Regions from separate parts of the Paenibacillus sp. FSL P4-0127 genome, predicted to be linked through region 1. Evidence: predicted binding sites of a transcription regulator. Region 1 holds the regulator's gene; each other region holds the start of a gene.
The links. The regulator Rex, encoded in region 1, represses fermentation and respiration genes when NADH is low (regulators of the CRP and FNR family bind a similar motif). The targets are predictions, from matches to a motif close to TTGTGAAATATTTCACAA.
Positions count from the first base shown of each region.

Region 2: the regulator Rex is predicted to act here: its motif matches at 1,495-1,512, upstream of NYE74_RS01290 (flavocytochrome c).
Region 3: the regulator Rex is predicted to act here: its motif matches at 4,089-4,106, upstream of nirB (nitrite reductase large subunit NirB).

Region 1 covers NZ_JBBOWY010000001.1:3,645,096-3,651,053, forward strand. Annotated here, with positions in the region: gene NYE74_RS16435 (hypothetical protein) at 121-750, shown strand; gene dinG (ATP-dependent DNA helicase DinG) at 948-3,830, shown strand; gene NYE74_RS16445 (redox-sensing transcriptional repressor Rex) at 3,843-4,499, shown strand; gene NYE74_RS16450 (amidohydrolase) at 4,489-5,787, shown strand.
Region 2 covers NZ_JBBOWY010000001.1:331,934-337,891, reverse strand. Annotated here, with positions in the region: gene NYE74_RS01305 (hypothetical protein) at 1-615, shown strand, start outside; gene NYE74_RS01300 (transposase) at 770-988, opposite strand; gene NYE74_RS01295 (hypothetical protein) at 1,112-1,261, shown strand; gene NYE74_RS01290 (flavocytochrome c) at 1,535-3,523, shown strand; gene NYE74_RS01285 (YfjL-like protein) at 3,706-3,996, opposite strand; gene NYE74_RS01280 (amidase domain-containing protein) at 4,126-5,004, opposite strand; gene NYE74_RS01275 (MerR family transcriptional regulator) at 5,692-5,958, shown strand, end outside.
Region 3 covers NZ_JBBOWY010000001.1:3,431,568-3,437,525, forward strand. Annotated here, with positions in the region: gene NYE74_RS15375 (Gfo/Idh/MocA family protein) at 1-96, shown strand, start outside; gene NYE74_RS15380 (sugar phosphate isomerase/epimerase family protein) at 139-1,107, shown strand; gene NYE74_RS15385 (winged helix-turn-helix transcriptional regulator) at 1,294-1,611, shown strand; gene NYE74_RS15390 (FAD-dependent oxidoreductase) at 1,671-2,237, shown strand; gene ric (iron-sulfur cluster repair di-iron protein) at 2,421-3,119, shown strand; gene NYE74_RS15400 (hypothetical protein) at 3,275-4,000, shown strand; gene nirB (nitrite reductase large subunit NirB) at 4,227-5,958, shown strand, end outside.

The sequences.
Region 1 (5,958 bases):
CCGCCAATCGGAAGCAAATATATGCAATTGACGCTTGCGGGAATGAAAAGCCCGCCCGAAACAAAAAATGATCTTAAGGCTCGGACTGATTTCATTTTCGTTAAGGGTGGGGTGCGAATGATGTTTCAGCATGTTTTTGCGGAAATGAATGAGATGTTGGATGATATTTCGCGTAAATATCCGCTGGCCGCGGGCGCCCAAAAGCAGGAGCTCGCGCAAGCATGGCGACTGCTCAAGCACATGAGCGACGGGATCATTGAAGAGTGGCTTTGTTTCGAAGAGAAGATGGCCGCGCTGCGCCAAAAATGGGGCAGCCTTGAAGCCGAGGAGGTCCTGTCGCTCCCCGAGATCGAAACGGGTCCGTTTATCAAAGGACAAGGTTATTATAAATTGATGATGTTTCCCCAAGCGCTGGAGCAGTTTGAGCAGGTGCTGAAGCAGTATCCCGGCAGCGCGCTTGGCCGTACCTACCTGGCCATGTGCCATCTGCATCTGGAGCGAAGCGAGGAAGCCGCGCGGCAGTTTTGGCTCGTTCTGGAGAAAGCCGGAAACAAAAGGCTTCGCTCCATCATTTATAATGCGCTCGGCTGCATCGAGGCGCAAAAAGGCATTTTGGCCAAAGCCAAGGAATACTTTACCCTGGCTCATCACAGCGATCCGTCCCTCGCCGAGCCTTTGGCGAATCTTGAGGCATGTTTGAGCAGCACGGGCAAATTGTATTATGGCAATGAATTGGCCTCTTTGCTGTAAACCGTCTTAATCGTTGGCATGATCGAACTTTTTATGGCAGAACCGGTTGAGCGATGCGTAAGTCCGCCCATGAGCGCGGGCGCATCGCTCTTTTATTTTGTGATTTTAATTACACATAACGCCCGGCATGAATTTTCAAATCGCTCTTCTTCTGTTATGCTGTATTAGAGACTGGAACGAAAGGGACTTAAAAAGCAATGAAATATGCCGTGCTCGATTTTGAAACGACGGGCAACCAGTCCTCCGATGAAATTATTCAAGTGGGACTTGCCATTATAGAACCGGATAAGTCGATTTCGCAGGTATACAACTCCTTCGTCAAACCGGGAATACCGATTCCGCCGTTCATCACGGGGTTGACCGGCATCACCGAAGACGATGTCAAGGATGCGCCGGACCTCGACGAAGTGATGATGGAGATGGTTCCGCTGCTGAACGATGTAGTGCTGGTCGGGCACAATGTCGCTTTCGACTTCAACTATCTGCAAAGCGCTTTGGACAAAACGGGTTATCTGCCGTTTACGGGGCGGATTCTGGATACGATGGACTTCCTGAAAATCCTCTTTCCTTCGCTGACCTCCTATCAGCTGGGGCTTGTGGCCGCCGAATTCGAGGTGCAGCACGAGCGTCCGCACCAGGCGGACAGCGACGCCTTGGCGACGGCGCTGATTTTTCTGAAATGCCTGGAGGAATGCGAGCGGCTGCCGCTGTTGACCCTGCAGCGCCTGGCGGATTTGTTTGCGGGCGAGGACAGCGACCTCGGCTGGTTTTTCGATGCCATGGTCCAGGAGAAGGAACGCGAAACGGAGCAAAGCGATGACGGTTACATCTTTTATCGCCAGTTCGCGCTGCAGGCCGAGGATTGGATGGATATCGAATCTCCGCGGGGCGCTATGGCGGACAATCCGCTGGAGGGTGTGTCCTTTGAGCAGTTCATGGAGCAGGTGAGGGAGCGGCTGCGCGAAAGGCTGCCCCAATACGAGGAGCGCGATGCTCAGAACAAGATGCTGGAGGAAGTGAGCCGGGCTTTTAACGATGACAAGCATCTGCTGATCGAAGCGGGGACCGGAACGGGGAAATCGCTTGGTTACTTGCTGCCCGCGATCTACCATAGCGTCAAACGGGAAGAAAAAGTAATGGTCAGCACGCATACCATCAACCTGCAGGAGCAGCTTCGGGAAAGAGACGTTCCGCTGCTCGCCGAGGTGGTGCCGTTTCCTTTCCTGGCTGCCGTATTTAAAGGCAGGCAGCATTATTTGTGCTTGCGCAAATTTGAACATAAAATAAATAGAAGAGACTTTGCCACGCCGAAAGAAGAGGTGATGACGGCGGCGCAAATGGTAGTGTGGCTGACGCAAACGGTCAACGGCGACGATGAAGAGCTCAATTTGGGCAATCGCGGCGGCGATTTCTGGGAAACGGTGGCCAGCGAGTCGGACTCCTGTCTCGGGCGGTCCTGTCCATGGTTCCGCAAATGCTTCTACCATCGGGCCAAACATGAAGCCGGGGTCGCCGATGTGGTCATTACGAACCACTCCAAGCTGTTTACCGATATCCAGGCCGGGCATCAGCTGCTGCCGGGATACGAGCGTCTGGTCATCGACGAGGCCCATCATTTGGAGGATGTGGCGGGGAAACACCTGGGCATTCATATGAAGTATTTTACTGTCATTCATACGCTCACCCGGCTGTTTAAAGACAGCAAGACCGGCCAGCTGCCAAATCTCCGCATCGCTTTGCAGGCGGCAGGGGGCGAAAAAACGGGCGAATGGTGCCAGGTCATCGACGAAATGTACCCGACGCTGATCGATGTGAAGGAAAGCTGGGACAAGCTCAGCGAGCTGCTGTTTGCCCTGATGCCGGAACGGAGCGACGCCGCGCCCGGCGATCCGGGCCAATTCGTTTACCGCCTGCTTCCGCTAAAGAAACCGAAAGAATGGGATAAGCTGCTGGCGCTGGAGAACCAGATCTATGTCTCGCTAGGGGACGTGCTCCGCAAAGGCGACCGGATGCTGGCGCAAATCCGGGAAGAGCAGGAGGATTACGGTTCCGAAAGCCTCCTGACCGACATCAACGGGTTATTCAAGGATTTGGCCAACGAGCGGGAGGCCCTGCGTTTCTTCATGAAGCTGGAGAACGAGGAGACGGTGTACTGGATGGAAGCGAACGGGAATTTCCGCAGCCGCTCCCTGCAGATGTATGCCGTTCCGATCGACGTTAGCGCGCAATTGAAGGAATACTTTTTCGACAGAAAAAAAAGCGTGGTGATGACCTCGGCGACGCTGTCGGTCGACAAGTCGTTCCAGTATATGATCGAACAGCTGGGACTGACGGAAGCGGCCGGGGAAGGACGGCTGAACACGGCGATGCTGCCGTCGCCGTTTGATTACCGCAGCCAGGCGCTGCTCGTCATCCCGCGCGATTTTCCGAGCGTAAAGGGGAGCGTGGGCGACGACCATTTCGTCAGCACGCTGGTGCGTTCGCTCGCCGATACCGCGGTTGCGACGCAAGGCCGCATGCTGGTGCTGTTCACATCCTACCGGATGCTGCGGCAGGTTTACGAGCCGTTGAAGGAGCTATTGTCGGCGCAAGGAATCACGGTCATCGGCCAGGGGATGGACAGCGGCAGCCGCAGCAAGCTGACCCGGCGCTTTCAGGGCCAGGCGGCGTCCGTGCTGCTGGGGACGAGCAGCTTCTGGGAAGGCGTGGACATTCCGGGCGAAGCGTTGACGAGCCTGGCGATCGTCCGCCTGCCCTTCCAGCCCCCCAACCATCCGCTGGTGGAAGCGAAAAGCGAACGGCTGCAGAAGGAGAAGAAAAATCCTTTCATGAAACTGTCCGTGCCCCAGGCGGTCATCCGCTTCAAGCAGGGATTCGGCAGGCTCGTCCGCTCCTCGCTGGACCGGGGGATCGTGGTTGTTTACGATACCCGCATCTTGGAGTCTTACTACGGGAAATACTTTTTATATTCACTGCCCGGGCCGAAGATGGAGCATATGCCGCTCACTCAGATGGTTCCGCGCATATCGGAATGGTTAAATCCGGGAGACGAAAACGTCTCTAAGTCCGCGTCAGAATAGGGGGATAAACGTATGAAATCCGAAAAAATTTCCGATGCCGTCGTCCGCCGGCTGCCGGTGTATTTGCGGTTCCTCAACGAGCTGAGCCGGCGCGAAGTGCCTACGGTGTCCTCGCAGGAGCTCGGCCAGAAGCTGGACCTCAACCCGGCCCAGATCCGCAAGGATCTGGCCTACTTCGGCGATTTCGGGCGAAAGGGCATCGGCTACGATGTCGCGTATTTGATCGAGAAAATCCAGCAAATCCTCAACCTGGACCAGCAGATCAACGTTGCGCTGGTCGGCGCCGGTAATTTGGGGCAGGCGCTTTCGAATTACAACGCTTATTTGAAAGACAACATGAAAATCGTGGCGGTGTTTGACGCCTCTCCGGCCAAGATCGGCACGCAAATCAACAACATCACGATCCAGCCGATCGAAGAGCTGACGGAAACGGTGCGGGAGAAAAATGTCCGGATCGGGATCATTACCGTCCCGGATTACGAAGCGCAGCGCGTGGCGGATCAATTGGTGGCGGCGGGAATCGGGGCCATTCTGAACTTCGCTCCGACGATTTTGAAGGTGCCGCCGGAAGTCCGCATCCATGCCGCCGATTTCACGACCGATTTGCTCAGTCTGGCTTATTATTTGAATGATGGAAACGGAAAGGAACAACCTGCCCATGAGTCGTAAATGGTTAATCAAGAACGGAACCTTTGTCGTGTTCGAACAAGATCGTTCCATTGTACAGGGCTATATGCTCGTTGAGGGCGATACGATTTCCTATATCGGCGAGCAGCTTCCTGAAGGGGCGGAAGACGCGGAAACCTTCGACGGAAAAGGGCTGCTGTTCATGCCGGGGCTGATCAACACGCACGGCCACGCGGCGATGTCGCTGCTGCGCGGATACGGCGACGACATGGTGCTGCAGACCTGGCTTCAGGAAAAAATGTGGCCGATGGAAGCCAAGTTCACCGCCGGCGATGTGTACGCTGGGACGGCGTTGTCCGTGCTGGAGATGCTGAAAGGCGGAACGACCACGTTCCTGGACATGTACGACCATATGGATGAAGTGGCCAAAGTGGTTCAGCAGTCGGGCATCCGCGCCGTGCTGATGCGCGGCGTCATCGGGTTGTGCCCGCCGGACGTGCAGCAGCAGAAGCTGAACGAAGCGATCGCGTTTGCGAAAAATTGGCACGGTCAGGCGGACGGCCGAATCACGGCGATGATTTCGCCGCACGGGCCGTACACCTGTCCGCCGGAATTTTTCGAGAAATTCGTGCAAGCGGCTAATGATCTGGATCTGCCGATGCATACGCATATGTCGGAGACGCGGGCGGAAGTGGAGCAAAACGTGAACGATTACGGGGTCAGACCCGTTCAGCATTTGCTGAACCTCGGGATGTTCTCCCGTCCGTCGCTGCTTGCTCACGCCGTGCATTTGACCGATGAGGAGATCGATATTTTGGCGGCCCATAACGTGGCGGTGTCGCACAATCCCGGCAGCAACCTGAAGCTGGCCAGCGGCGTGGCGCGGGTGCCGGCACTGCTTGGCAAAGGCGTGGTCGTTTCGCTTGGAACGGACGGCGCCGCCAGCAACAACAACCTCGATATGCTCGAGGAGGTCCGCCTCGCCGCGTTGATCCACAAAGGCGTTTCCGGCGATCCTACCGCCGTTCCGGCGCTGGAAGCCCTCAAAATGGGCACGGAATACGGGGCGAAGTCGGTGTTCTTGGCGAATACGGGGAAACTCGCGGCCGGCATGAAGGCGGATTTTATCGCGCTGAATACGGAACAGGCCCATTTCCTGCCGAAGACGGATTACGTTTCCCATGTCGTCTATTCGGCCGGCTCCAAAGATGTAGAGCATGTGTGGGTTAACGGCGAGCAGTTGGTCAAACACGGGGCTTGCCTCACCCTCGACGAGGAGCGTATCCGGCGCGAGGCGCAAGAGGCCTTCGAAGGGCTGCTGGCCCGGTAGGCGCTTGGAGGCTTGGCACTGGTTGCTTGCTGCTTTTTGAATGGCGCGTGCAGCTGCGGCCGTGGACGTGGACGTGTCATGTTCGTGGCTGCACCTGTGGCTGTGCCTGTAATTACGGCGATTTAGCGGTAAAAAAGGGCGTTATTTTCGGATTTGAAGAGGTTTCCGCTG
Region 2 (5,958 bases), 3.3 Mb from region 1:
GGTGCACCGGCGAGCGCAAGCGGAGCACTATCACCGGACACAATTGTAACTGAAGAGAATGTAAACCAAGTTATTGAATATCTAGGATTAGATCCTAGAAATCTAGAAAAAGCTGATGCTTTTTCAGATGATTCCGTTACTGTTACTGTCGGGGAATTGCAACAAGCCCTTAATCAATTAAAACAAGCTCCCAAAGAAGTTACATCAACAGAAAACCTTGAAGTTACACCAACAGAAAACCTTAATGAAATAGCTCCGTCTGATTTTTGTTCTGGATTAAAAATGTTATATTATACAACTAATCTTGGTGGATCGTTTGAATTATCTTATGAAGTAGCTGCAAATTACTCATGGAATAAATTTACTTCTGTAAATAATGCGACCGTTGAAGTAATAGATAACGATCAAAATCCATTAACAACTTTCACAATAGCTAGTAAAGATGTTGGAGCTAAAGTTACTAGTGACGGCGAAAAAGTTGAATTGAAAGCTAAGGTTGAAGTAGATTCGTGGATATCAATTGGAAACATGGGACTTATTAAGGTAACGACAACAACAGTTAGAACAACAAAGGAATGGAATACTATACAAGCAGGAATTCCAGGTTGCATTTAGTAGAATATCTAGCCTTTCTTTGAATCATGTCTTCATCTTAGATCTCATATTTTTTTGTAACCCTCAGCGAGCAGCGCTAATACCGTTGCTCGACTTTTATTTTTGGAGACAGAGGTAAAATGGTTGTTTTGTTGTATGGGACACTTAGATATTTTTAGACTATATAAACCGCAACTAAGATCAAAAACCTGACAAGTAGACGATCGATCGTTTCCATTGGATTCTTATTGATTCGCTTCATAAATTGAGACACATGAAGTTTAATTTTATAGAACTTTTCAAAAAAGAAGTTGTTAACTACATCGGCTTTGAGACATAACCATAGCCCTTCGACCGGATCGAGGTTTGGGCTGTAAGGCGGTAAAAAGACCACCTGCAGACGAGCATGTTTACCGTACGTCGGCACTTTGCTTGTTTGCCACGCGGAAACCAGTTGTATTGTAGTGCCTGATAGGAACGAATCATCTATTCATCTTCAAAAAGAAAGACCGAGCTTTTGATCGTTCTGCCAATAACCGCTGATGGTTTGACGAACACGACCGAGTGGATCGTCGATTTCAGTAAACGAGAGTCCTTCCTGGGGATGCTGCAGGGCATCACCGAAACGTGGGATCGTTTGGAAGAGCACTTGAGTGAAGTGAAATAAGAAGATACAAGAAACAGCCGCACGGACTGGAGAGCCGGCGGCTGTTTCGTTGGGGAGCTTTGGCTTTACCCGGTTTGCCCGTTAGCGGTGGAATGGGGGCAAGGGGCAATCGGGGCGGTCCCTTAACCCTCCCTATGTGAGAAATAACATGGAGCTACACGGAAATGAAAGCGCATAATATTAAATGTAAGCGAATTTGTTTCGGCAATTTTCGCGAATTTTTTTCACTTATATTGTGAAAATTTGCACAAATGCAGAAGAGGAGCAGATAACATGAGACATCCAAGTTGCAGGTATGTAAGAACGGGATTTTTGGCGGCACTGGTATTTATTTTGATCATGGGAGTGATCGGATGCAGCAGCAGTAATAAGGAAGCGACGTCTGATGCGGCGGATACCCAAGGACTTTACACGCCGGGGACATATACGGGGGAAGCGCAAGGCCTACATAGCGTTATTAAAGTGGAGGTGACGGTTGATGCCAACACCATTCAGTCGGTGAAGGTGCTGGAGCAGAAGGACACGGAGGGGGTAAGTGATGCCGTATTTGAGACCATTCCCCAGAAGGTGGTCGAGGGACAGAGCCTGAAGGTCGATATCGTATCGGGGGCATCCGTATCCAGCAACGGCTTGATTGACGCGATCGCGGCCGCTTTGGCCAAGGCCGGGGCCGACATCGACGCATTGAAGAGCAAAGAACCGCTGAAGGCGGCCGCCAAAGAAGCGATTACCAAGGAAACCGAAGTCGTGGTTGTCGGCGGGGGCGGAGCGGGTCTGGCCGCTGCGGTATCGGCCGCTGAGAACGGGGCAAAGGTGATTTTGATCGAAAAATCGCCTGCGCTTGGCGGGAACACGATTCGTTCGGGAGGCGAGTTCAATTCCTATGACCCGGCTAGACAGCCGAAAGTGGCCATGACGAAAGCGCTGAGCAATGAGTTGAAAGAGATTCTGACCTACGATGAAAAAGAATTCGGCGATTATGCCGATACGCTCAAGACGCTCAAGGGACAGATCAAGGAATACTTCGCCAAAGGGGACACCACCAAGCTGTTTGATTCGCCTGAACTGCATATGATTCACACCTATATCGGCGGGAAGCGAACCGATCTTGACGGGAAAGAAATCTCCGGCAAGTTTGAACTGGTCAAGACGCTGGCGACCAACAGCTACGGCACGATCCAATGGCTGGAGAGCCACGGAGCTAAGTTCCAGGATGGGATCGGTACCGTTCTTGGCGCCTTGTGGCCCAGAACCCACCATAATACCGAACCGCTGGGAACCGGGTATATTAACGCGATGGAAAAAAGCGCAAAAGAGCTTGGCGCAGAAATTATGCTGAACACGAAAGCCACCAAGCTGATCGTTGAGAATGGCAGAATTGTGGGCGTGACCGCCGAGCAGTCTGACGGCACTCCGGTCACCTTGAAGGCTTCCAAGGGTGTGGTCATGGCCACCGGCGGTTTCGGAGCCAACCCTGAAATGGTCGTTGAATACAATAACTATTGGCCTGCTCTGGATGCAAACATCAAAACAACCAACACGACGAATGCTACCGGCGACGGGATTGTGATGGGTAAGGAAGTCGGGGCGAATCTGTGGGGCATGGGCTTTATCCAACTGATGCCGAGCGGTCAACCGGGAACGGGCGCTTTGTCCGGCGGCGTATGGGGCAGCGCGGAAACGCAAATTTTCGTCAACAAGGAAGGCAAGCGGTATGTGAACGAGTACGCCGAAAGAGACGTTTTGGCCGCCGCTGCCCTGGAGCAGACGGATCAGACCTTCTACATCATCAGCGATATGACCTCACTGGGCAATCCGGATCTGAACGGGAAAAATGTATGGGGCGACAATTATCAGGATCTGATTGCGAACAAAAATATATTCATGGCGGATACCCTGGAGGAACTGGCCGAGCAAATGGGCGTACCGGCCGATGTCTTTGTGGCGGAAATGAAGAAATACAACACTTACGTCGAAAATCAGCTTGATCCTGAGTTCGGCAAGAAAAATTTTGGCGCAAAACTCGAAACACCGCCTTTCTTTGCTGCGCCAAGAACCCCATCCGTGCATCATACGATGGGCGGTCTGGAAATTAACGAAAAGGCCCAGGTGTTGAATACCGAAGGCAAGCCGATTGACGGCTTGTTCGCGGCCGGTGAGGTTGCGGGCGGAGTTCATGCGGGTAACCGGCTTGGCGGCAACGCCATCACGGACATTTTCACGTTTGGACGGATTGCCGGAGCCAGCGCGGCCGGTAAATAATCAATATTAAACAGCAAAGGCTCCTGCCTCTCTCCGCCGTCAAGGCGGTAGGGACGCAGGGGTTTTTGCTTTTTCTTTGATTATTGCCGGAATGCTTCATGCTACCGACACTGACATGAAAAAAGCTGGGCAGATCAGGATTATCCTAAATCCACTCAGCTATAGTGTGTAAAGTAAGAGGGTTACATCGGTTGATCTAAAGGATCATGTAGTACATAGATTGGAAAATATCGAGGCGTCATGGTAAAACTAATTAATTGACCGTTTTTCTCTTTGTACGTAACAAAATACTCTCCAAAATGTGCATCATACTCTACTCTTTCGAATTTTAAATCTTGGTTGTGATATTTCACCTTAACATATACTGATGAAGAAGCTTTTGCGACACTTTCTTTGACAAAGTTATTTTGAGACAGTAGTAAAATCAAAATTATGATAAATAGCACTATAAGCCATACTTTTTTTATTTTCATTTTTCACCTCACGCAATTATATATCTCACCCCTTCAACTATTGTATATTTTACCCTTATAGTCCAAATTATTCAAATAAAATACTAACCACGAAACATTATGCTCGCGGTTAGTATTTTTCAAACAATATTAGTCAATGCAGAAAAACTCTACTTGTGCATATGCTTCTATTGCATCAAGGAGGGGATATGCCTGTCTTTCATTAGAATGGCCTGCGAGTTTAAAATCTTCATTGTTCGTATCATACGCAGAAACTATCATAATATGCGTAGGCATTGTTAACACGCCAGAAACACCTTTCGAGAAGACTACTACATCACCTTTGTAAATATGTTTATAATAAATAGTTTCATGATTCGATACATAGTAATCATGGGAGAAGGCATAGACTGTTGATCTAGATCTCCAATAGTCATAGAATGCTTGTACGCTAATAAATGGGCTTGGATCTGCTAAATCCCAGCTGTAATCCAACTCTTCAGCACTCGTTGGAACCAAATATTTTGAATTTTTTTTGTATACATACCAGTCACCTTTAAAGGGTAAGCCTCCACCAACATGCATTGCTTGAGATACAAAGTTGGTACAATCACTTCCCCATCCACCAGTAAAAGCGGGGTAATCTGTACTGTATTTATTGTAATTTTTATAGGCCCATTCTCCGGCGGCAGCTCTGTCATAGCTCGCAAAAGGAGATATTTTAGCAGAATCGTAATTTTTCTTGTTTTCATGATATAGTTCTATTGATGCTTTATCTCCAACATTTACAGCATATCTTTCCATGTATCCTAAGAGAAGATCTTTTTCACTTTCATCCACTTTGAAAAAGTTATCAACGATGATATGCAAAACTTCAATTATTCGGTCCCTGTTTAATGAAGTTGCCTTCTTTATCATTTCATCATTTTCTGTCAATTTAGCAAGCAATTCCCCAACTTTGATATCCTCTTTGTAAATTATGTTTAGAGCCTCTAATGCAATTTTCTCTTCTTCTTCCGGATTTCCCAAATAATTCTCATTTGGGTCTGCTTCTTGTTCAATTAGATACTGCTCAATGTATGGATTATTTTCAGCGGCATAAACTGCCTGTGTTACACTAGTTTCTAAAATAGAATCTAGTTTTTCCTTAGTACTAGCTGAATCCTGCTGTAAAACCTGTTCATCTAGAGGGATACTTATACTCTCGGCAGCATTGACAGGGGTGATAGATAGAACGACTACTGAACAAAGCAGTGTTACAATACTTTTTTTTCACCTTGCCATTTTAATCCTCTCCTTCTAAAAAAATGATTTTACACTATAATTCTACGCTTATTGGAATTTAATATCAATATTTCCCAGTATATTAGTATGGACTTTTTGTGAAAACTATAACAATGTATTGTTTGTATTTTCCGATTGTACCGTTAATACACCAACCACAGCCTAAGTACTAGACAGAAAAAGTTTTAGCCTAAAAATGGAGACTCTTGCTTAAAGAAGATCATAAAGTGTTTGAGTAAACGTTTCGTTATACTTGTCATCACCATTTTGGACGGACTCCCTATATCAATCTTTGCGTTTGATATCTTACGTTTCTTAAACGTCCAATCATAGCAAATAAATAATACATGGATTGCTCTCTTGAATAACCCGATCATTATTGACTTTCCCCTTAGGGGAAGGTGCATAGTTGAATAGGAAGGAGGTGCCCCCTTGCTATCCATCGGCGAATTCTCAAAAATCTGCGAAGTGTCCACCAAAACGCTGCGCTATTATGCGGAAATTGGATTGCTTACACCGGAGGAGATTAATCCCGAAAACGGGTACAGGTATTATTCCATCGGGCAGCTCACAACCATGCTGTTGATCAACCGGTTGAAGTCGTATCATTTTTCGCTGGAAGAAATTAAAGCGCTTCTGGAATCGGACGCGGATCAATCCGAAGAGGTGCTTCGTTCGGCGCTTCACCGCAAACGAAGG
Region 3 (5,958 bases), 210 kb from region 1:
CCGCTCGTGAAGCCGGAACAGGCGCTTGTGGTCACGGAAATTTTGGAAGCCATCTATAAATCGGCCAAAACCGGCCAAACCGTATATTTTGACTAACCCGGCCTTGGGCCAAACCACGAAGCAAGGAGGAGCATAGAGGTGAAATTAGGAGTATTTCTGGTTCTGTTTGGAGGCCTTCCGCTCGAACAAGCGCTCGATAAGGCGGCCGCACAAGGGCTGAAAGCCGTGGAAATCGGCACCGGCGGACATCCCGGGAACGCCCACTGCAATCCCGATGTGCTGCTGGAAAACAAGGCGGCCCGGGAAGAGTTCAAAAAAGCGGTGGAGTCCCGCGGACTCATTATCAGCGCGCTAAGCTGCCACGGCAATCCGCTGCATCCGCAAAAGGCGATCGCCAAGGAGTTCCACGACGTTTTCGTCAAAACCGTGCAATTGGCCGAGTTGCTGGAAGTGCCGGTCGTCAACACGTTTTCCGGCTGTCCGGGCGATCATGAGGATGCCAAGTATCCCAACTGGCCGGTAGCGCCTTGGCCCAACGACTTTCAGGAAGTTCTGGACTGGCAGTGGAAAAATAAAGTCATTCCGTATTGGACGGAATGGGGCAAATTTGCCGCCGATCACCATGTGAAGATCGGGCTTGAGCTGCACGGCGGATTTTCCGTGCACACGCCGGCGACGCTGCTGCGCCTGCGCGAAGCGGCCGGCGAAGTCATCGGGGCCAACCTCGACCCGAGCCATATGTGGTGGCAGGGAATCGATCCGGTTCAAGCGATTGCGATCCTTGGCAAGGCCGGCGCCATCCACCATTTCCACGCCAAAGATACGACGATTGATCCGGTGAACGTAAACCGTTACGGCATCACGGATATGCAGCCTTACACGAACATGCAGGAGCGGGCTTGGCAGTTCCGCACCGTCGGTTACGGCCACGATCTGAAGACGTGGGCCGACATTATCAGCGCGCTTCGGCTGTACGGCTACGATTACGCGGTAAGCATCGAGCACGAAGACGGGCTAATGTCGATCGATGAAGGATTTACCAAAGCCGTGCGCAATCTGCAGCAAGTGCTTATGGAAGATTCCGCCGCGGAGATGTGGTGGGTATAACTGACCATAAACGTAATATACTATATTAGCGGCTGCCGCCAAGGCGGCCGTTTTTTCGGATACGGGGCGGTGAATGAAGAGTCCCCCCCTTACTTTCCGCGTGTAAATATGCTATTATGAAATATATTAACTTACTTAACGTAAGTTTAACGCTTGCAGGCTTGCTATAATAATGAGGTGAATGTTATGGATGAGCATTCGTATGGAATGTGTCCGCGATTTGAATCGGCTTTTTCGTTTTTGGGAAAACGCTGGAACGGCTTGATTATTCAAACCCTGATGAGCGGGCCGAAACGCTTCAAGGATATTTCCAATCAGATTCCTTCCATGAGCGATAAGATGTTATCGGAACGGATGAAGGATTTGGAATGTGAGGGGATTTTGGTCCGTCATGTTTATCCGGAAACGCCGGTTCGCATCGAATATGAATTGACTGAGAAAGGGCGGGCGCTTCGTCCGGTGATGGAACAGGTGCAGTCCTGGGCGGAGCAGTGGATTAAATAAGCTCATGCCGTTTTCGGGTCGCGAAGGCGGCATGAAAATTTTAGAAAGTAGGTGTACTTGTGGCTGAGGTAATTGTAATCGGGGCAGGGCCGGCTGGAGCCAGCGCGGCGTTATTTTTGGCCAAGGCGGGCAAAGAAACGCTTGTTTTGGACAGCAACGCAAGCATGACGAAGCGGGCCTGGATTGAGAACCATTACGGGGCAAAGGACATTTCCGGACCGGATTTGCTCAAAATCGGACGGGAGCAGGCCGAAAAATTCGGCGCCAAGTTCATTGAAGAAAAAGTGACGCATATCGATGCCAACGGCGGTTCGACAGTAACCGTAAAAACGGAATCCGGCCGCAGCTACGAGGCGTCCCATATCATATTGGCCACCGGCGCGTTGACCGATCTTGCAAGCGCTGCCGGCCTGGAGCTGAAAGAAGGCCGCGAGCCGAGAATCAAAACCGTCATCGCTACGGACGGGCAAGGCCGGACCCGCGTTCCGCGAATCTGGGCGGCCGGCACGGCGGCGGGCGTCAGCGTTCATACGATCATTACGGCAGGCGACGGGGCAAAGGTCGCCATCGAGTTGATCAGCGAAATAAACGGCGAACGGTACGTGGATCACGATGTGCTGAAATAAAACGAACTTATTTGCAAGTCCAGACGATAACAAGGCCTCCCGGTTACGGGCGGCCTTTAAATATTTTGAGCGGAAGCAAGAAAAACAAAAGTGATTAAAATCACAAGGAGAGGCGCTTCTATGCGTTAAGTTAAAAACGTAAGCTTACGACATTAGCTCAGGAGGTCTTTCCGGATGAATCACATACAAGCATTATTTAAGGAACAAGACATGGTTCGTGATATCGTGCTTCGTTTTCCAAAATCGGCGGATTATTTCCGCGGGCGGAAAATCGATTTTTGCTGCGGCGGCGCGCGTCCGTTGGGGGAAGCGGCGGCAGAGCGGGGGATTCCGGTTGAAACGCTGCTCACGGACTTAAACCGCTTGGCGGCCGAACATCCCCGGGCAGAGGAAGAACAGGATTGGACAAAGGCGGAATCGGCCGATTTGATCGGGCATATCGTAAACACGCACCATCGCTATTTGCGCGAGGAACTGCCGGAAATTCAAAAAAACGTGACCAAGGTGTCCCGGGTCCATGGGGATGCGGATACGCATTTGCGCGAGGTCGAGCGGTTGTTCGGTGAGCTTCGGCGCGAGCTGCTGGAGCATACCGACAAGGAAGAGGCAGAGGAGTTTCCTAAGATAATCCTTTGGGAGAAGAGCCGGGACCCGGAAGTGCTGGAAAAATTGCAGTCCGCCATCGCGGAGTTGGAATCCGAACACGACGCGGCGGGCGACATTCTCAAACAACTGCGGGAGTTGACCGACGATTTTCAGCCGCCTGGCCATGCGTGCACGACGTACCGTTTGACCTATTCGCGTCTAGAAGAGCTGGAAGCCATGACTTTTACGCATGTGCACCTGGAGAACAATATATTATTTCCGCGATATACAATATAACTTGAAGTATTCAGGCCTCGCCCTTCCCTGCTTAGGGAAGGGTTCTTTGCGCCTGCCCCGAAATTTGAGAACTTTCTGCCGGTCCGGTATGCTTAAGATATGGAATATTCCTGGATTGAATCAGGGAAAATGATTAAAGGAAAGGCGGGGCGGCGATGCGCTGGAGATTGAAATGGCTGGCAGGACTGTTGGTTTTGGCCGCGTTCTTCACGGCAGCCTGCGCCGATGGCGGGACGATCGACAAACCGGACCCTTCGGAGGAGCTGCAAAGCGAGGATGGGCATGCCGATGACATTACTTTAACGATTGACGGGGGGACGTTTATCCCCGATGTGACGCGCAGTTTGCATTTTGATTATACGGAAGGGATTACCGTTCTTCAGGCGCTTGAAAGCAGCGGTATCGTAAAACTGACGGAGGATAGGGGCAAAATTCAATCCGTGGGTGAAGTTTCGCTTGATTCGACGCTGGAGTGGGGGATCCGCCTAAATGACAAGGAGCTGCCGTCCCGCGATTGGGACAAACAGCTCAAGGCGGGGGACAACATACTCGTTTACGTTAAAACCGCGGGCAGCGCAACGGCGGGGCAAAATGGAGCATCGCTGCTGCTGACCGTGAACGGGGGCAGTCAAAATCCGCAGCTTAAAAGCTATTTTGTCCATCAATACAATGAAAACACGACCGTGAGGGATTTGCTCAAGCGCAGCGGGATCGTGGAGCTGAACAAAACCGGGCAACATATCGTTTCCGTCAATGGTTATCGTCCGGAGGAGACGGAAGCATGGGTGCTGAAGGTCAATCATAAGAAATTGCTGGACACCGGCCTTGACATGAGGTTAAAACCCCAGGACAATGTGGAAATCGCTTTGGTGCGAAAATAAGTTTCGGAGAAAAAGCAAATCCGCAGTTCTCTTAGATAAGAGGCTGCGGATTTTTCAATAGGTATGCAAAAAAAAATGTGACAATTAAATGTGATAACTTTCACAATTAATGTGAATGAAATCACAAACTATTCATAATTTTAAATGTATACTTTCGGCATAAGGGATTGCAGGTAATCAACTAACAATTCGGAACAGTCTTATTCTGAAAGGGGCTTGGATGAAGATGGCTACAGCAAAAGAGAAACTGGTCGTGATCGGTAACGGAATGGCGGGCATCAGTACCGTTGAACAAATATTGAAACTAACTTCCAAATTCGAAATAACGGTGTTTGGCAGCGAGCCGCATCCCAACTATAACCGGATCATGCTTTCCTATGTGCTTGAAGGCAGCAAAACGATAGACGATATTATTCTGAACGATTTGAACTGGTATCGCGATAACGGGATTACGCTGCATACCGGAACGGCGGTGGCCCGGATCGACAAGGATACGAAGGAGGTTGTCACGGAGGACGGCCAGCGCGTGCCTTACGATAAGGTGCTGATCGCTACCGGGTCGACTTCGTTTATCCTGCCGATTCCCGGCAGCGATAAGGAAGGCGTGGTCGGCTTCCGCGACATTTCGGACTGCGAGCAAATGATCCAGGCGGCCAAGACTTGCCGCAAAGCGGCGGTCATCGGCGGAGGCCTGCTCGGACTGGAGGCGGCCAAAGGGCTCGTTCAGCTCGGCATGGACGTGACGGTCGTGCATTTAATGGAAGATTTAATGGAGCGTCAGCTGGATCATCAGGCGGCGGGGATGCTAAAAGCGGAACTGGAGCGCCAGGGCATCAAATTTAAAATGGGCGCGCAGACGACCGAACTGCTTGGCGGTTCGCGGGTAAGCGGGCTGCGGTTCGCCGACGGCACGGAACTGGAAGCGGAGTTCGTCGTCATGGCGGTCGGCATCAAGCCGAACGTTGCGGTGGCCAAAGCGAGCGGCATCGAAGTGAACCGCGGGATCGTCGTCAACGACTATTTGCAGACATCGCTGGAGGGCGTTTATTCCGTCGGCGAATGTACGGAGCACCGTGGCGTCTGCTACGGACTGGTCGCTCCGCTGTTTGAGCAGGGCATGGTACTGGCGAAGCATATCAGCGGCGTGGAAACCGCGCCTTACGCCGGTTCGGTCGTTTCGACCAAGCTGAAGATTTCCGGGGTTGACGTTTTTTCGACCGGCGAATTTATCGATGGTCCGGAACATACGGTGATTTGCAGCAAAGACGACTGGAAGCGGACCTACAAAAAAATTCTGCTGAAGGACAACGTTTTTGTCGGCGCGGTGCTGTTTGGCGATATTAACGATTCGGCCGAGCTGCAGAAGCTGATCAAGCAGAAGGCGGAGATGACGGACGAACTGTACGCCGCGCTGATGGGCACGGGCTGCTGCGGCGGCGGCGGAGCCAAGAAAGCTTCGGTGGAAACGATGGCGGACGACGAAATCGTCTGCGGCTGCAATGGGGTAACCAAAGGCACGATCGTCGACGCGATTGCCAATCAGGGTTTGACGACCGTCGACGAGATCAAAGCCTGCACCGGGGCAACCCGCTCCTGCGGAGGCTGCAAGCCGGTGGTTGAGCAAATTTTGCAATACGTGCTGGGAGACGGGTTTCAGTCGGCGGCGAAACAGGGCATCTGCGGTTGCACGACGCTGAGCCGCGATGAAATTGTGGCGGAGATCAAGGCGAAAGGGCTGCAGACGACCAAAGAAGTGATGAACGTGCTTGGCTGGAGCCAGCCTGAAGGCTGCTCGAAATGCCGCCCGGCCATCAACTATTATCTCGGCATGCTGTACCCGGAAACGCACGAGGACGAAAAAGAATCGCGCTTCGTCAACGAGCGGATGAGCGCCAACATCCAAAAGGACGGAACCTATACGGTTGTTCCGCGGATGTACGGCGGTGTGACGACGCCGG